Regions from separate parts of the Bacillus sp. AC266 genome, predicted to be linked through region 1. Evidence: riboswitches for the same ligand, from Rfam matches in the RefSeq annotation. Region 1 holds a riboswitch; the other holds the start of a gene.

Region 1 (10,042 bases):
AATCAGTGGGGGTTTTGTTCATCCCCCACTGATTATTAGTTGAACCAATCGGGCGTTTACGGGCAGTTGATCTCCCACCTAACTTCTTTGCTCCAGCCGAATTTTGAGGTGGGAGTTTTACTGCCCGTTAATGCGGGATAAAGTGAAATTTCATCGTTGTGCTAATAAACAAACTGAGGAATAAGACGAGGAACATAATCAAACTAAACCTTTTATATATACTCATAATAATCTCCTCCTTATAACTTAATTGTACCAGCTATAAGGAATTAATTCCCATAATAAAAAGACCGAAAAGCAAATTCCACTTTTCGGTCTCTATACTATCTTCTCTTCATAATTTTCCCTGAACCGCCAACCCTTGTTTTCGGGGGCGACGTATTCTTTGGTGGGGTTTTAATGGATGATTTCGGCTTCACATCAGATCCACTCGAGCCACCCGGATTTTTCGTAATTTTCCCTTTGCTTCCGGTAGAAGGCGGTGGCGTCGTTTTACTTCCTTTTTCCGTAATACTTCCTTTATCACCTACAGATGATTTCGGATCTACATTATCGCCTCGCTTAATAATAGACCCTTTCCCTTCCTTCGTAATTGGAGGCGGGGTTTTCTTTTCCTCTTTCGTAGGTGGTCTTTCCGGGATCACCGGTTTATGATTTTGTCTGTCATTATATCCGCGATAATCACCGTATGATGATTTGCGTGAACCGAATATATCGTTTAATATACTCCCCATAATATATCCTTGTAAGAAGGATGGTTGGTAATTTTGACGGACAAATTCTTCATTGCTTATTTCAATTAACGTATCAGATGGTTTCTCTTTATCCTTTTGTAAATTATACATTTTATCAGAATAAACGAGGAACATTTGATTTTCGTCTTCTTTAGATGCTTGCTTCGGTTTCCTTTCGGCTATAAGTTCCTTTGCAACTTCAGGAACTGACCGATTGGCGGCCCTATACACGTAAGATTCTTGTTTACCATCCTTTGCGACAGACTCTAGTGGGTAACGGTCCTGAATTGACTTCGCCTGACCACTTTGACAGCCCGATAAAGCATAACCGGCAATAACAAGTAATGTAACGATAGCAAGTATAGGGATTACGAACGATTTAATCATGGTAAACAATCGGTTTGACATGATTACGCCCCCCTTATGTTGCTCTTATGATTTGTACATCAGCAGGAATAATTACTTCTCCCTCATACATCATTGTGCGACCATTTTGCCATTCAACACGTAATAATTTACGGTTATCAGATTGGAATTCCCATACGTACTGTTCTTCTGAAGCAGCAAATGGTGTTTTCCCCATAACAACAACACGTCCATTATATTGTTCTTCCATATGATACTCTATATCATCCATTTCAATCGTCGTCGGAATTTCATCGATTGAATCTAAACGACCATCAATCGGTGTATACAATTTGTAATACGTATTTTCACGGTCTTCGATTTTCAAATAACGAATATCTTTCCCATCCTGCAAAGTTAAAATAATCTCCTTGCGAGAATGCATGCTCGTTTTCCCAGTTAATTCGTACATGACTAACGAGACTTCAATCATATCGCCAGGAGCCAACGTTAAAAGACTCTTTTCTGGCTTCGGCGGCTCCGGACTCTTCATTATATTTTTAATACGTTTAAATAAACTCACAATCTACCCCTCCTTTTCTCTTTATAAACAAGCACCTAAAATAAGTGCACCAACGATATGTAATGAACCAGCTAACAACGCATGTGCTAAGCTGCCTTCTTTCGTTCCTTCTTCTAAATCTAAACCAGACATTTTCTTTAACACAAACTCAATGAACATTTCTACAATTAATAAAATAACGAATGAAACTGCTGAGGCAAGAAGCGCTTGCCATAAGTCATTCGCTTTCGTTATAGATTGAGATAAAATGTACCCTTGCGCAAATAATTTCATAACGAAACGCGTTGTCACTGCTGTATTTCCATTTTTCATTTCTTTTAAATCATTGTATTTTGTAAAAATCGAATCAACCCACATAATTGCAAATAAAAGTACCGCACTCGCTCCAGTCCATACAAGCATAGCTAAAACATTCATCCACGTCATTACAAAACCTCCTCTAAAAAAGTAAAGTGAAACTTTAATCAGTGGGGAGTTTTCCATCCCCTACTGATTATTAGCCTTCACCAATCGGGCATTTACGGGCAGCTCGACTCCCACCAACCTCTCTGCTTTCACAAAATGTTGAGGTGGGAGTCTTACTGCCCGTTAATGCGGGGTAATAGAAAACCGACATGAATTCTCTTCAGACATGTCGGTTTCTTTGTCTATTCTATATTATTTCTCGTACTGCTTCATAATACGAGCTAATTCATCGTCAACAACAGAATTTTTGTTTAAGCTTGCGAATTCATCATCTAACGACTTTTCTTTCTTGTAAATTTCACCGCTTGCTTCTGCTTCAGCCTCTAATTGAAGTGCTTTCTCTTCCATACGGCTTAAACCAGCTTTTGCTGAATTTGAATCAAATCCAGACATCGCCTGATTAATATTCTTTTGTGCTTTCGCTGCATTTACACGTGCAACAAGTGTTTCACGTTTATTTTTCAGCTCTGTTAATTGCTTACGCATTTCTTCTAGCTTAAGACGAAGGTTATCAGCAGCTGCTTTGTTTTGCTCATAGCTCGCTTTATACTCATTCATCTTTTGCTCTGCATTTTGTTTTTCTTCAAGAGCACGACGCGCAAGATCTAAGTTGCTAGCTTGAACAGCCATATGAGCTTGCTCTTCACGTTTTTTCACAAGTGCTTCTTGCTCTTCAAATAATATTTTGAATTTCTTCTCAAGTGCAATTTGAGCTGCTACACTTTTCTCAGCTTCTTGTACATCCGCTTGCATATCGCGTAAATATTGATCCGTCATCTTAACTGGATCTTCAGCTTTTTCAATTAATGAATACACATTCGACATTGTTAAATCTCTTAATCGTTTAAATACAGACATCCAAATTCCTCCTATGATATACCTCATATTTCAAATTCACTACTTGGAAAATTAAAAATCTCCCTTTTCAGTAAGAATATTCATTTTTACAACCTATGTGTTTATTATAACAAAACTAAGATGTCCTTACATGTTATTTCCAAAATACAACTAATATAATATGACATTCCAGATATAATATTGTATTCCTACTATATCCTTATTATTTCTGCCTCCAAAATTAACTTATTTTTGCGCGATTTCACTAAATTACATAATTGTAATGTTACTGTAAGCTAACTCGATAGTTACGTTTCAATATTTCTTATACACTAATACCAGAAGCAACGGAATAGCAAAAAAGCTTCTCATACTGTAAGGACTAATACAAAAACTGTATTTACTATAAAACATATAAAAAGGAGAAATCATCATGAAAAAATTAGTAGGAATCGGGCTAGCAGCAGCAATTTCATTCGGAGCATTATCAGGTTGTTCTTTATTAGGAGAAAAAGCGAACGGCTTAGTATTATACGGAACGGAAGATCAAGTTCAGCAAATCGCAGATAAAAACAAAAAAGATGTAAAAGAAAAAGATGTATATAAAATGAAAGTTGCAACACTTGAAGGTAAAAAAGTACTTGTAATGGATAAGAAAACTGGTGAAGAACTCGTTAAGAAAGAACTACTTAAAAAAGTCGATAAAAATGATGACACAAAAGCAATTGATAAGTTACCAGCTGTAACAGCAGAGCAAGGTGTATTATTTGCAAAAGAGAAAGTTGAAAATGCTACACTTGATGGAGCGAAATTAAAATATGAAGGTAACACAATTATCGGTGACGGCCGTTCTTATGGAGATATGTTTGCCATCGTTGATGACGCAGCATATGGAAATGTAAAAGGTGAAGAAAAATCTGTAGGTATTCTAAAATTTGATAAAGACCCTAGCAAAGAATTACCTGGAGCAAATGGAGTAGAAGCATCACAACTTGTAAAAATTAAAAAGTAAACAAAAAAGCTTTGCGAATTTCGCAAAGCTTTTTTCTATTTCTGAGCAATTTGCTCCATATCTGGACTACAAGTTTGCGACTGACATGACTTACTTAAAGAGCATGCTGCGCATTTTCCCTTTTTACTTCTCTTTACAAAATTAACTAACGTATATGCTGCATAACCAAAAATGATAGCTCCAATTATAATATTGACCATCACCGCGATACATCTCCTTCTAGAATCCGAGTAAGGACCCAACTTGGTATATAATGAGCGTTAATACATAAGCAACAACGAGCGGATAAACGACAGAGAAAACTGTCCATTTCATCGATCCTGTTTCACGTTTAATAACAGCTACTGTCGCTAAGCACGGAACATATAATAAAATAAAGAACATAAATGCATATGCTGATAGCGCAGTATAATGTGCTCCCATTACATTTCCTAGCACATCTTCTTTAACCGCATAAATAATTGCCATCGTAGAAACGACAACTTCTTTCGCTAAAAATCCTGTTAAAAGGGATGCCGCAGCTTGCCACGTTCCAAAACCGAGCGGTGCAAAAAGTGGTGCAATAAATCCACCAATCATCGCTAAGAAACTGTCTCCCATATCAACACCAAATCCTGATGGACCTGCATAGTTTAATAACCAAATGACAACAGAACCACCGAAGATGAATGTACCCGCTTTACGAACAAATCCTTTACCTTTCTCCCACGTGCTCAGCCATAACGTTTTCGCTTGCGGCACACGGTAAGGTGGTAGTTCAATTACAAAAATAGATTTTTCTGCTTTTAAAATAGTAAGAGACATAATTTTTGTAACGAGTAATGCAAGAACAATCCCTGCGATATATAAAGAAAACACAACAGTCGCCTGACTATGAGGGAAGAAAACTCCCGCAAATAGTGCATATACAGGTAAACGTGCCGAACAAGACATAAACGGTGTTACAAGAACTGTAAGTAACCTTTCTTTTTCTTGTTCAATCGTTCTCGCTGCCATAATACCTGGAACGTTACATCCAAAGCCGATAATCATCGGAATAAATGCTTTTCCGTTTAAACCGAAAAACTCCATAATTCTATCCATAACAACTGCAATTCGTGCCATATATCCTGAGTCTTCTAATAATGAAATGAAGAAGAATAGTGCAAAGATTTGTGGAACGAATACTAATACCGCACCAACGCCAGCAATAATACCTTCTGTAACGAGTGCTTGAATAAAGTCAGAAGCGCCAACACTTGTGAGCCGAGCTGTAACCCAATCAGTAAGTTGTCCGCCAAAAAATCCATCAAGCATATCAGATAAAGGTGTACCAATCCACGTAAACGTAACCTGAAAAATAAAAAACATAACTGCTAAAAAGATTGGAAGTCCTAAAATTTTATGTGTAATTAACCTATCAATTTTTTCTGAAAAAGGAATTTTTCCTTCTTTCTCATGTTGCATAACATTTGTTTTTAACTTTTCAATATACGCTTCACGAGTCTTGTAAATGTGCTCTTCCAACGTAAAATCAAGTTTTCCATCTAAACGAGATCGAATGGCTATAAGTTCCTTATAAATTGGTAATGCTTTCATTTCTTTTTCTACTACTTCGTTATTGCTTAAAAATTGAAGGGCTAACCATCTCGGATGCTCATAATTCGCTGTCTCTAAAAGAGCGATTACCTCTCCAATCCCTTCATCCATTTGTACACCATATGAAATAATGAATGGCTTTTTCTCTTTTTGTTTCTCTTCATGAAGAGTAGTAAGTAATTCCTCACAGCCTTTTCCGGTTCTTGCGATGACAGGAACGACTGTTACACCTAATATTTCTGATAGCCGTTTTACATTAATCACAATTCCTCTTTGCTTTGCCACATCAATCATATTTAAACCAATTGAAACGGGCTTACCAAATTCAAGTAATTGCAATGTTAAATGCATATTTCGCTCAAATTGAGAAGAATCCACTATATTTAACATATGATGAAATTCATCTGTTAGTAGAAAATTCGTAACGACACCTTCATCACGTGAAACTGGATTCAAATCATAAACGCCTGGTAAATCAATTAATGTTCCTTGCTTATCTTTTAATTTACCAACCTTCTTTTCTACTGTTACACCGCTCCAGTTTCCTACATATTCATAAGAACCAGTAAGTGCATTAAATAATGATGTTTTCCCTGTATTCGGATTCCCTAGCAAAGCAACCTTATTCACGCTAATTCCACCTTTATCATTTTCGCGTCACAATGACGAATACTAATTAACTGTCCACGACACTCCAATGTACAAGGACCTTTAAACATCGCTTTCTGTTTCAAGCGAAGTTCGCTTCCTTCCGCGAGACCGAAAGCAGCTAGTCTACGCTTTAATAACTGATCTAAAGACTGAATACTTTTTACTAACACTTTCTCGCCAATTTTAATATCTACTAAGCTCATAACCTTCCCCCTCAGAAGAGAATGATAATTATTTTCAAAAAAATTATATCACACTCTATTTCACTTGGACTATATCTTTTTGCTTCATATTTATTAACATTTCAATACAATTATATTTCAATAATTGTCATACAAAGTATGTTTGCCATTCTCATCCATTTCACTTACAATAAACAATAACAAATAAAGAATCTCGTTATCACAGGGGGAGCCTTACCGCTGAGAGGGAACAATTCGTTCCGACCCTTTGAACCTGTTAGTTAATGCTAACGCAGGAATTGTGCAAACGTCCGAAATACACACCTCTTTTTTTATTTACGTATTTCGTATCCTCCTATGATAATGTTCTTTTTTGTGCAACTTGGATTTAGGGGGAGACAACATGCGTAACACCAATTTACAAGCGATGATCGAATCTGCTATTCTTGCAGCCTTCGCCTTGGTCATCGACATTCTACCATTATCAATTAAACTTCCAACAGGCGGTTCCATCTCATTTGCTATGATTCCTATTTTTATTATCGCATACCGCTGGGGCTTCAAAAGGGCTTTCTTAGGAGGCTTAATTTGGGGGCTTTTACAAATTGTCGTAGGCGATGCTTACATTCTAACACCAGTTCAAGCATTCATTGAGTACTTCATTGCCTTTGCCTTTATCGGCTTTGCTGGTTTATTCTATCGTCCAATTCAAAAAGCACTTGCCTCAGACAACAGTAATGCAGAGCATTCAAGTTTTGGTAGTCGCAAAGATAAACCAAAACAAAACAAAGGAAAAAAAGCACTCGTTTACATTATCCTTGCCACATTTGTCGGCAGCTTTGCACGCTATTTCTGTCACTTTATTGCTGGTATTATTTTCTTTGGTCAATATGCACCTAAAGGACAATCAGCTGTGCTATATTCATTAATTGTAAACGGCAGCACCATGATCGGTTCTTTCATACTATGTACTGTATTACTAATTCTTTTATTTACAACTTCACCACGCTTATTCAAAAGCATCGGTGCTTATCAAATGAATACACAAAAAAAGGGCGCTTAATTAGCGCTCTTTTTTTCATATCGTAATATCAATTAAAAATACAATAAATGCACACAAGAAAATAAATACCATCACACCTAGTAAATTGCTATTCACGGCTAATCTACTCCTTACATAACCTCATTTTCTATTCAAAGTATACTGTTTAGAAATAAAGATTAGGTAAAGATAATATGAAAATAAATTAAAAAAGCGTAGATAGTATTGTCTACGCTTTTTTCGGTAAATAGAAGTAAAATAACACACCATCTTCGGTATTCTTCACCCCATATTCAGCATCGTGCAATTCTAAAATATTCTTTGAAATTGCAAGACCAAGCCCTGTTCCACCTTGTGAACGTTTCCTTGCCGCATCCACGCGATAAAAACGATCCCAAATTTTATCTAATTGTTCTTCTTCAATGTGAGCACCTTTATTTTCAATACATACTTTTATATGATCCTTCCCGTCTATTGTGGAAATAATAATATCTTCTTTTTCTGGTGTATAACGTATTGCATTCGTAATAAAATTCACAATTACTTGTTCAATTCTATTTTGATTCCCAATCACTTCTGCTGGACATATATGTTTGTGCACACTCAGTTCTTTTTTCTCTATCTCCGATGAAAGCTGTTCACATATTTCTTCAATCACTCCATCGATATAGAAAGAATCCATCTTCATGTTGTATGTGCCAGACTCAAATTTAGCTAATTCAAGCATATCCAAAATTAGTATATCCATCTTGTCTACTTCTTTTTCCATCGCCTGAAAATAGTAGTCTTTCTTATGTTCAGCTACCCCATCTTTTAAAATGAAAATACAGCTTTTCATAATACTCAGCGGCGTTTTTAGTTCATGCGATACACCCGCAATAAATTCTTTCCTTGTGTTTTCTAACTTTCTTTCTTTTTCAATATCTTGTTCTAACTGTCCAATATGTGAATGTAGTTTATTAGATAATGTATTAATATTTTGCGATAAATCACCAATTTCATCTTTTGAAGTAATCGGAATTTTTTCTGTGAAATCCAAATGAGCTATTTTCTTCGTTGTATCATTTATTTTTAGTAGCGGTTTTGCAATTTGTTTTGAGTAATAAAACGAAGCTAGAAAAATTAGAACGACTACAAATGCAACAATATAGATGTAATAATCTTGCACCATTTGTACCGCCTCATCGACAGGTTGTAAAGAAGCCATCGCGTATATGTATGTCACCGATCCGTCTTTTTCTTTTTTTGGTTTAATTAATAATTTATATTTTATATCATTTTTTTCATAGTCCATTATTTGTGTTGAATACTGTATATGATTATTCTCTTTTAATAATAAATCAGTTTGAAATTCCTTTATGCTATCTAAGAATAAACTATTTTTATAAATTGGATTCACAGGACCTTTTACATCGGGGAACTGTACTTTCGTAACACGTCCTACTATGAAAGCATCTAATTCCTGAGCAGCTTGCTCCTGAACGGCCGGCTTCTTTTCCTTAACAACTTGTTCCTCAGCTGCTTTCTTTTTCTCCTGATCTAATTTAATCATTTTCTCATTAAATGCTTTTTCTAACGGTTTATTAGATCCACTTAAATTTTGCTTACCTAACGAGAAAGAGAATGGAATAAAACTTTCTTCTTTTTTCACTCCAGAAAAATAGATTTCTTGTCCTAAAAACTGCTCTGATAATTTATTATCAATCTCCTCTATATTGACGAGATTACCTAAGGGAATCTTGAATATTTGTTGTCCAAAGCTCTTTTGTTGCCTACGGTCTATCGTTACTTCAAAATAAAAATCATCCACATGTTTTAAATTCCCATTCTGATCTAATATCGTAATCCACGTATTATTTTCTCTTAAAAAATCTTGCTCCAGCTTCTGAATTCCTTCTGCATTTCCTACATAATTCAAATAATTCTTCTCAAAGGAATTTAAATTCACTTTAATATCTTCTACTTTTCGGTTCGCATAATATTGTTTAAAAAATATCGTTTGACCAATAAATATCGTCGCTAAAATCAACATACATAGAGCTGTTGTAAGGATAAATAATTTAAGTACAATCCCTTTTCTCATATGTTCCCCTCGAATTTATAACCGGTTCGCACTACAGTTGTAATGTACTTTGCTTTCTCTCCTAATTTATTTCGCAAATTACGAATATGACTATTAACCGTTCGATCATCGCCAGCAAATTCGTACCCCCAAATTCTTGAAATTAACTGTTCTCTCGTTAAAACAATCCCTTGATTTTTCATGAAATAAGCTAATATTTCAAATTCTGTATGTGTTAAAGTAATGTCTGCCTCATCAACAGTAACAGTACGTGACGGAAAATGGATGTGAATGCCATGAATTGATAACGTATCATCTTCATTTTCTAAAGGTTTCTTTGATGCTTGTCTACTTTCTAATAATCGTTTCGCTCTCGCTAATAAAATAGGCGGACTATATGGTTTCGCAACATAATCATCTGCCCCAAGCTCAAATCCAAGTAACGTATCATCTTCATCTACACGTGCCGTCAGCATAATAATTGGGACCCCGGACGTCTTACGGATCCTTCGGCAAACAGACCATCCATCAAGTTCCGGCAACATAATATC
Region 2 (10,042 bases), on a different contig from region 1:
AGTAGGAACTTTCCTTGTCGTACTTCTTGGTTCATTTGAAGCCCTTCGTCCGGGATGGATGGTTGACGGGAAGTTAGCTCGTCTTTCCATGCCAAACACAATTGAAATGGTCATGTTAACCATTGCTGCTCTCATTATTATTTTCTGTAAACCAAATGTGGAAAGCATTGTAACTGGTAACGTCTTTAAAGCAGGCGCAACAGCAGTTGTTGCTATTTTTGGTATCGCTTGGATGGGAGATACTTTCTTCAACGGAAACTTAAATATAATTCAAGGATCAATTCAACACTTAGTGACAAGTGCACCATGGCTATTTGCTATTGCACTATTCATTCTATCTATTTTACTGTATAGCCAAGCAGCAACAGTTCGTGCTTTAGTGCCACTTGGACTATCACTTGGTATTCCGCCGGCATTACTTATTGCGATGTTCCCTGCAGTAAATGGATATTTCTTCATTCCAAACTACGGGACAATCGTTGCTGCAATTAACTTTGACCGTACTGGTACAACAGGAATTGGTAAATATGTTTTAAATCATAGCTTTATGATTCCGGGCCTGATCGCAACCTTTACTTCTATTGGAATTGGAATGCTCTTAATTTCAATTATGTTTTAAAGAAAAAGCACAAACCTTTATTTAAAAAGGTTTGTGCTTTTTTAATCAAACGTTTGTTTAAACTTTTTTGGCAGTCTATTCCTCCATATAGCATTTAAAATATTACATAGGCTTTTTCTACAAACTCTTATTTACTTCCTCAACTAATTTCTTCGTACCTTCATACGCAGATTCCGCTAAGCTAATCGCTGAAATAACTGAAACACCATCCGCACCCGCTTCTATAACAGAAGCTGTATTTTCAATCGTAATCCCACCAATCCCAACGATCGGTATTGTAATCTCTTGTTCCCTAAAATACTTTAGACCTTTCGTTCCTTGAACCGCTTTTGTATCTTTTTTCGTACTCGTCGGAAAAATTGGACCAACTCCTAAATAATCGGCTCCATTTTCAATCGCCCAGCGTGCTTCTTCAATTGTATGTGTAGATACTCCAATAATTTTATCTCCCATTTTTTTACGAACAGAAGTAATTCCTTCATCATCTTGTCCAACATGCACGCCATCTGCATCTAACTCGAGGGCTAGTTCCACATCATCATTTACGATGAATGGTACATCGTACTCCTTGCAAAGCGCTTGCAGTTCTTTCGCAAAATCAATACGTTTCTCTCCCGTTAAAGCCCCTTCTCCCTTTTCACGAAATTGAAAAATTGTTATACCGCCTTCTAGTGCATCCCTCAATACTTGTAGTGGCTCCTTCGTACAATTGTTACTTCCCATAATAAAATATACTGGTAATAACCTAGACATTTCATCCATTGTAATGCGCGACATCTAGTTCCCCTCCTTACTATATAAGCTCAATCTTCCCATACTTCTCAATATCATCTGAAGTTGTATTTGCTAACTGATTTAAAAATTCAATTTGGAAACTACCAGGTCCCTTCTCCACTGTCTTAGCAGCTGCCAGTTCCGCAGCTACACCATAAAACGTTAATGCCGCTACTGCTGCCTTTACATAATCCTTTTCTACCGCTACAAATGCTCCTATTACAGAAGTTAGTAAACAACCTGTTCCAGTAACTTTCGTTAAAATAGGATGGCCATTTCGAATAAGAATAGTTCGCTCTCCATCTGTAACAACATCTTCTTCTCCAGTAATTACCGCAACTGTATTTAAGTCATCCGCTGCCTGTTTTGCAATATTTACAACATTACCGTTGCCAGTACCAGCATCTACACCTTTAATTTCCCATTTCTCATTAATAACGTTAGCTATTTCAGCTGCATTTCCGCGAATAACAGCTAAATCGATTTCAGCTGGAATATATCTCGCAACTTCTGTGCGATAAGAAGTTGCTCCTGCCCCAACTGGATCAAACAATACTGGTACATCATTCTTATTTGCTGATTTACCAGCAAGTAACATCGCTTCTACCTCTTCAGGACGAAGTGTACCCATATTTAAAACAAGGGCTCCCGCAATGCTAGCCATTTCTGCTACTTCTTCTTTTGCATACGCCATTACAGGTGATGCTCCTAATGCTAACAAACCGTTTGCTGTAAAATTTGTTACAACAACATTTGTAATATTATGCACGAGTGGATTAGACTCTCTCACCAAATCCACTACTTTACTAATTTCTTTCATATTCATCCTTTTCATCTCCTAACTATAGTAATGGGAGATACACAAAAAGGCACTTTGCGCGTACGCAAAGTGCCTGAACATGTGCTTTTACACTCTCCCTACGCTGGCATTATCCAACAGGTTCAAATGGTCAATGACGGACTAGTCATACTCTCAGTTTGCATCCACAAACTCCCATGTGTTTATTATTCATCTACTTCAAAGTCTACTCTTATTCTAGTAAAATAACAAGTTCTTTACTTTTATAGAATGATAGAGATCAGAACTCTCCTGGTTCAACCATTCTTCGCCTTTATATAAGTAAAACTCTCACACGTATATTTCACCACAAATAACTCAAACCGTCAGCAAGACTGAATAGAACAAAGATGTATGCTATATTTAACGTATGGAAATTTGAAAGGATGTTTTTAAATATGGCAAAAAGTATTGTAATTGCTGAAAAACCTTCTGTTGCACGTGATATCGCACGTGTACTGAAATGTGATAAAAAAGGGAACGGCTATCTTGAAGGTAGTAAATATATTGTTACTTGGGCTTTAGGTCATCTCGTTACATTAGCTGATCCAGAAAGCTATGATGTGAAATATAAACAGTGGAATTTAGAAGATTTACCAATGCTACCGGAGCGTTTAAAACTAACCGTTATTAAACAAACAGGGAAGCAGTTTAACGCTGTAAAAAGTCAGCTTCTTAGAAAAGATGTAAATGAAATCATTATAGCTACTGACGCCGGTCGTGAGGGAGAGTTGGTCGCACGCTGGATTATCGATAAAGTTAAAATGCAGAAACCGATTAAACGTCTATGGATTTCATCTGTTACCGATAAAGCAATTAAAGATGGCTTCGCAAATTTAAAACCAGGAAAAGCATATGACAATCTATACGCTTCAGCTGTCGCACGTTCAGAGGCTGACTGGTATATCGGACTTAATGCGACTCGAGCATTAACTACTCGCTTTAATGCCCAACTAAATTGTGGCCGTGTTCAAACACCTACTGTAGCCATGATTGCAAGCCGTGAAGATGAAATCAAACATTTCAAAGCTCAAACTTACTATGGTATCGAAGCTCAAACAGCTGAGAGATTAAAGCTAACTTGGCAAGATACAAAAGGAAATAGCCGTAGCTTTAATAAAGAAAAAACTGATGCAATCGTGAACAAAATTAGTAAACAAAATGCTACTGTTGTAGACATTGATAAAAAACAAAAGAAATCGTTCGCTCCTGGTCTTTACGATTTAACTGAACTACAACGTGATGCGAATAAAATATTTGGTTACTCTGCGAAAGAAACATTAAACATTATGCAAAAATTATATGAACAGCATAAAGTTTTAACGTACCCTCGTACAGATTCACGCTATATTTCATCTGATATTGTCGGAACACTTCCAGAGCGTCTGAAGGCTTGCGGAGTTGGAGAATACCGTCCTTTAGCACATAAAGTATTGCAGAAACCTGTAAAATCTAATAAATCATTTGTTGATGATAGTAAAGTAAGTGATCATCACGCAATTATTCCAACAGAGAGCTATGTAAACTTCTCAGCTTTCACAGATAAAGAACGTAAAATTTATGACTTAGTTGTAAAACGTTTCTTAGCTGTTTTATTCCCGGCCTTTGAATATGAACAACTAACATTGCGCACGAAAATTGGTGACGAAACGTTCATCGCACGCGGAAAAACGATTTTACATGCTGGTTGGAAAGAGGTTTATGCAAATCGGTTTGAAGATGATGATGCAAGCGATGATGTAAAAGAACAAATCTTACCTCGCATCGAAAAAGGCGATACATTAAACATAAAACTAATTGTCCAAACATCAGGTCAAACGAAAGCACCTGCACGCTTTAATGAAGCAACATTACTTTCAGCAATGGAAAACCCAACAAAATACATGGATACGCAAAACAAACAACTTGCTGACACGTTAAAGTCAACTGGTGGATTAGGTACTGTAGCTACACGAGCTGATATTATCGACAAGTTATTCAATTCGTTCTTGCTTGAAAAACGTGGTAAAGATATTCATATTACTTCAAAAGGCCGTCAGTTACTTGATTTAGTGCCAGAAGAACTGAAATCTCCTACACTAACTGGTGAATGGGAGCAAAAGTTAGAAGCTATCGCTAAAGGAAAATTAAAGAAAGAAGTATTCATTTCAGAAATGAAGAACTATACGAAAGAAATTGTTGCTGAAATTAAATCGAGTGATAAAAAATATAAACACGACAACATTTCAACGAAGTCTTGTCCAGACTGTGGTAAACCGATGTTAGAAGTAAACGGTAAAAAAGGTAAAATGCTTGTATGCCAAGATCGCGAATGTGGTCACCGTAAAAATGTATCCCGCACTACAAACGCACGCTGTCCTCAGTGTAAAAAGAAACTAGAACTTCGTGGTGAAGGAGCGGGCCAAATTTTCGCATGTAAATGTGGCTATCGTGAGAAACTTTCTACATTCCAAGAGAGACGTAAAAAAGAATCCGGCAGCAAAGCTGATAAACGCGACGTTCAAAAATATATGAAACAACAGAACAAAGAAGAAGAACCATTAAACAATCCATTCGCAGAAGCATTAAAGAAATTAAAATTTGATTAAACAAAAAGGTTCCTACCACTATCGGTAGGAACCTTTTTATTAATGAATGATTTTACTTCCTTTTGCATTCTCAACGAATTTTTCACTTGATTTGTTAATTGGTGTTTTCAGTAATAACGCAGCAACAATCATAACTACTACGAAAACACTTAACACAAGTAAATCTCTAGTTACTATATCCCAAAGCATTCCGCCAACTGTTTCACGAATTGCACTAATTGCATATGTGAATGGTAAGAACGGATAAATCGCTTGGAAGAACGGTGGTGTCATTTGAATTGGGAATGTTCCGCCTGATCCTGCTACTTGCAGTACAAGTAAAATGATCGCCATCGATTTCCCAACGTTTCCGAAAATAGAAACGAGTGAGTATACGATACAAACAAAGACTCCCCCAATAAATAAACTAAATAACACAAACCAGAACTTATCGACTACGTACGTACCGAGTAAGAATATATCTCCCATTGATACGATAAACGCTTGTGAAAGACCTATCGTTAAGAATGTTAATAAACGTCCGAAGTAAACTTCATGGCTCTTATAATTCGCGCCCTCTTCGTGTACTTCTACCGTTAATAATGAAACCATTAATAATGCGCCTACCCATAATGCAAGCACTGTATAGAATGGTGACATTGCTGAACCGTAGTTCGGCATTGCAAATAATTTATTCTCTTTTAAATTTACTGGATTTGCAAAGTAGTCACTTTGCTTTTCAACATCGTTTTTCAATAAGCGTATGATGTCTTTTATATCCTCTTCAGATTCAAAATCACGAATTTTATCTGCTAATTCTTTAATCTTTTTCTCAGTCTCCGGCATTTCAGCTTTAATGTCTGCAATTTTCTTTTGACCATCTACTAAGCCTTTTGATGAATCTTCAAGTAATTTTTTCACATCTGGAAGCTTCTTATCTGCCTCGCCTAAAATTTGAGATGTATTTTTAGACATCTCTTTTGTACGAGCAATTGCTGCATTGAAATTTGGAGTGATTTCTGAGTCATATTTAGCTAAAATGTCACCAATTTGGCCCGAAACATTTTTAGACACTTGATTAATACTTTCAATAACATCTGCTGCTGGTTTTTGACCTTTATTAATAGCGTCAATTCCTTTATCAGTTAAATCGATTCCTTTTTGCAAACCATCTTTTGCTTTATTTAACTTAGCAATTGTGCCATTAAGATTTTTATCACTATTCACATCGCCCAAAACTTTATTTGTACTTTCCATAACCGGAATCATATCATTAACTAAATTCCATCCTGCTTGGAACTGTCCATTTAAATCATTTAAGGCTACTTTTGTGGAATCTAATCCATTAACGCCTTTGTTACTTAAGTCTGCTGTTGCTTTTTCAAGATTAGTTTTTAGTTTTGCATAATCCGTTACAGCCTGATCATAGTTCTCTCTACCATTGTTTAATATCTCATTAGCTTTGTTTATATCTTGATTTAAATTGCCTCTTAGCTGCTGAGCATCTCCTTGTACATTTTCAGCCTTATTTTTCAATTGTTCAGCTGTGCTTACTGCTTTTTCAAAGTCAGCTACAAATGTTGCATTATAGTCTTTTTCAGCTTGATTTACTAAATTATTTACTGCATCTAATTTTTGATTTACAGCATCTCGTACATCTTGTTTAACTTCTTGACCAGAACTAATTAAATCCCCTACATGCTTAACTCTATTGTTAGCATCCACCATAGAATTTTTAAGCACTTTTAGACTTTCCGCTCTGTTTCCAAAGAACTGCTTACCAAAGTCCGTTGAAGCTGATTCTTTAAAAGTTGTAAAGAAATCAATTAAATATGAAACACTATCAATACGGTCTTGGAGAAGTTTTGAAGCATCCTGAACATTTTTCTGAGCTACAGTTGGGTCCACGCCCTTATTTTGAAGCCCATCCATAACACTTTTCACATATGCCGTTCCAACACGAGTAGAATTGAAAACATTGTTTACAGTTTGATCAATATTTGTAGCAATATTTTTATATCCCTCACCATTCACTTGCGGTAACTCTGGAAGCGTTGGTATTTGTGGAATAGTTATATTAGGTAACTCTGGTAATTTAGCTGGATCTGGAAGTGTCAGATTAAAATCAAATGCCGGATTTTTTAAGTAATCCGTAATTGCCGCCGCACTATCTAAACCTTGTTGCATTACAATTAAATTATTCTTAATTGTTCCAGGTGCACGCTTCAATGTTTCATCATTTCTCGCAAAGAATTTATCTAAATTCCCTAACGCCTCTTGCCCATCATTCATAACACTTTCTACAACTGGCAACTCTTTTTGTGCTACTTTCACAACATCTTCTGCCCGAGTCGCATCATCTAATGCCTTATCCACAAGTGTATTCATTTCTGGGAACTGTGCTTCTAACTTAAATACGAGATCCTTGACCTTCTCAATACTCGGTAAGTTAGTTTCTAAATCGATTCCAAGGTCATTGAAGATTTTAAAAATCTCACCGTTTGCTGTTTTAACAAAGTTTTTACTAACCTCTTCTGTAAGACCCGATGCACCTTTAGCTGTAATTTTCGGTGCAATCGCATTTACTTTTTCATTTACATAGTAATCAAGTTCTGGTTTCTGTGGATTTTCATTCAAGACCGTTGCAATCTTTTCAGAAAAATCTTTTGGAATAGTAATGCTTGCGGAATAATCTCCACGCTCTACTCCATAAATTGCTTGCTTTTCATCAACAAACTTCCACCCGAAATTTTTGTTCTTCTTAAGTGAATCTACAATTTCTTCCCCGATGTTAATATCTTTCCCTCTTAAATTTGATCCAACATCTTGGTTAGAAACTGCAATTTGGATTCCTTTCGTATTTCCGTAAGGATCCCAAGAAGCTTTAATGTTAAACCATGCATATAACGATGGTAAAATCATTAACCCTAAAACAATAACAATTGCAGCCCAATGTTTGGCTACATTCCGTAAATCTGTCTTATAAATACGCCAAATTTGTTTCATAAAAGTTATCACCTAATTATATATTTTTCCTTCTTTAGAAAATGATACATACATTTTGTAATTATATCACTTTCTACATCGTGGATTAAACGAAAACATACTATTTTTCCCATTAAATATTTCACTTACTTCATTATATAACGAAGTAAAAAAAGTATGCATACAAAATGACCAAATTAGTTTTACATTCAATAATAACAAATATATAGGAAATGTCATAAAAAATACAAGTATTTTCTCTTGGGAATACTTGTATTTATCAAAAAACCCTCCCAGCTTTTCATTATCTGTGAGGGTTTCTTCTATTATATATCTAATTGTACTTCTACACCGAAATGGTCAGAAATTACATTTCGATTTGTTCCAGTAAAAATGACTTTTGAAGAAGTAACTGTTTTACTTTGATTGCTTAATATTAGGTCGATTCGTAAGTTTTGTTTATTTTCATCCCAACCAGCAATCTCTCCTTGGACAGTTGTTCCTTCATCCTTCTCTATCGCTAGTTCATATGTGTCATATAAACCTTTTTGCATCATATACTCATAACCCTCTCCTTCCAAACGAGCATTGTTATTAAAATCACCCATTAAGAAGGAAAGTTCATTGCTATTTACACGCTCCATTAAACGATCAACTTGGTCTTTGAATGATTCTTCTTCATCATTCCACCAGCCAAGATGGCAAGAATAAAACGTTATATTCTTATCATTATAAGCAATTGTTGCACTTACAATTTTGCGTGTTTTCCAATACGTTGTATCCTTATTTTCTGAGACAAAGAACGTATCTTCCTTTACAATGTTGTGCTTTGTTATAATTGCTAATCCTTCTTCGTACACATCATATCCAATATGAGAGAAATCCCAAATAATATTGTATTCTTTTACATTTAATGCTCTTAACTCTTCTAGCAGTAAAAGTCCAAAATTATCTTTTTTCTTGTTACCGCATACATTTTCAGCTTGTATAGACTGACTTACTTCTTGCAATGCGACCACATCATAATCTTCTTCTTGAATTGCTTTAGCAAGATACTTTATTTTTTCAATTTGATTCTCTTCTTGCCAAGAGTGACAATTTAAAGTTAGCAATTTCATATTATTACGCACCTAACATATCTTGAATATCTGACTTTAATACGTCAGCTTTCGGGCCATATACTGCTTGTACACCTTTATCTTTTACAATAAGTCCTAAAGCACCATTTTGTTTCCATTTTGCTTCTGGTGCAACGGCATCTAAATCTTTTACTGTTACACGTAAACGTGTCATACAAGCATCTACGTCAGCAATATTATCTTTTCCGCCCAATAAATCAATAACTTTTGTTGCTAATGAACCATCTTGTACATTTCCTGTTCCTTCTGTTGACTCATCTTCATTATCAATGTAGTTACCTGCACGCCCTGGCGTTGGTAAATTGAATTTTTTAATTAAGAAGTTGAATAACGTAAAGTTAAGGCCGAAGAACACTAATGAAACAATGACAAAGTTGATTAAATCTCTCGTTAAACCTGCATTGATCATCATTGGTGTACGTGTAATTAACTCAATAAATCCAAATGCATGAACACGTAAATTAATTAAATCCGCTAATGCGAATGCAAGTCCTGTTGTAATTGCATACACAACATATAATACTGGTGCAATAAACATGAACATGAATTCAATTGGTTCTGTTACACCTGTTAAGAATACTGCTAATGCAGCTGATAAGAACATTGGTTTATATTTTGCACGTTTTTCTTTATCAACATTACGGAACATCGCAAACGCAATCCCCATTAACGCTGCCGTTGAGCCGATAACTTGTCCAGCTTTGAAACGAGCTGGTACAACGTTATTTAATAAATCGTTATATGCTTTCGTATCTCCATTTGCTAATAAGTTATTTAAATCTGTAATCCATGCAAGCCATAACGGATCTTGTCCCGCTACAATTTGTCCAACCTTTGAGCCAGTTAACATCGTATATGTTCCGCCTAGCTCTGTGTAGTTCATCGGAATTGTTAACATATGATGTAATCCAAATGGTAATAATAAACGTTCTAACGTTCCATATACAAACGGTGCAATAACTGGTGCACTATCTTTAGATGCTGCAATCCAGCGACCAAATTCATTTAATCCACTTTGGATAAATGGCCATACAAGTGATAATACAATCGCAGTGACTGTAGACCAAACAATTACAACGAATGGTACGAATCGTTTTCCATTAAAGAATGCTAATGCCTG

The links. A riboswitch is a leader RNA that binds a small molecule or an ion and turns the genes downstream of it on or off. The one in region 1 is predicted to bind thiamine pyrophosphate.
Region 2: another riboswitch for thiamine pyrophosphate. It lies ahead of thiM (hydroxyethylthiazole kinase); the one in region 1 lies ahead of thiT (energy-coupled thiamine transporter ThiT).

Annotation. Positions count from the first base shown of each region.
Region 1 is NZ_CEEDEC010000002.1:56,491-66,532, reverse strand. Features, by position in the region: gene AC0IXC_RS07765 (DUF4247 domain-containing protein) at 324-1,142, opposite strand; gene AC0IXC_RS07760 (DUF4178 domain-containing protein) at 1,156-1,662, opposite strand; gene AC0IXC_RS07755 (DUF350 domain-containing protein) at 1,684-2,088, opposite strand; gene AC0IXC_RS07750 (PspA/IM30 family protein) at 2,320-2,985, opposite strand; gene AC0IXC_RS07745 (lipoprotein BA_5634 family protein) at 3,398-3,976, shown strand; gene AC0IXC_RS07740 (FeoB-associated Cys-rich membrane protein) at 4,012-4,179, opposite strand; gene feoB (ferrous iron transport protein B) at 4,196-6,184, opposite strand; gene AC0IXC_RS07730 (FeoA family protein) at 6,181-6,408, opposite strand; TPP riboswitch at 6,603-6,704, shown strand; gene thiT (energy-coupled thiamine transporter ThiT) at 6,791-7,450, shown strand; gene AC0IXC_RS07720 (sensor histidine kinase) at 7,659-9,512, opposite strand; gene AC0IXC_RS07715 (response regulator transcription factor) at 9,509-10,042, opposite strand, start outside.
Region 2 is NZ_CEEDEC010000008.1:92,569-102,610, reverse strand. Features, by position in the region: gene AC0IXC_RS25465 (anaerobic C4-dicarboxylate transporter family protein) at 1-619, shown strand, start outside; gene thiE (thiamine phosphate synthase) at 737-1,396, opposite strand; gene thiM (hydroxyethylthiazole kinase) at 1,413-2,219, opposite strand; TPP riboswitch at 2,292-2,401, opposite strand; gene topB (DNA topoisomerase III) at 2,630-4,819, shown strand; gene AC0IXC_RS25445 (YhgE/Pip domain-containing protein) at 4,859-7,804, opposite strand; gene AC0IXC_RS25440 (endonuclease/exonuclease/phosphatase family protein) at 8,110-8,901, opposite strand; gene AC0IXC_RS25435 (PTS transporter subunit IIBC) at 8,906-10,042, opposite strand, start outside.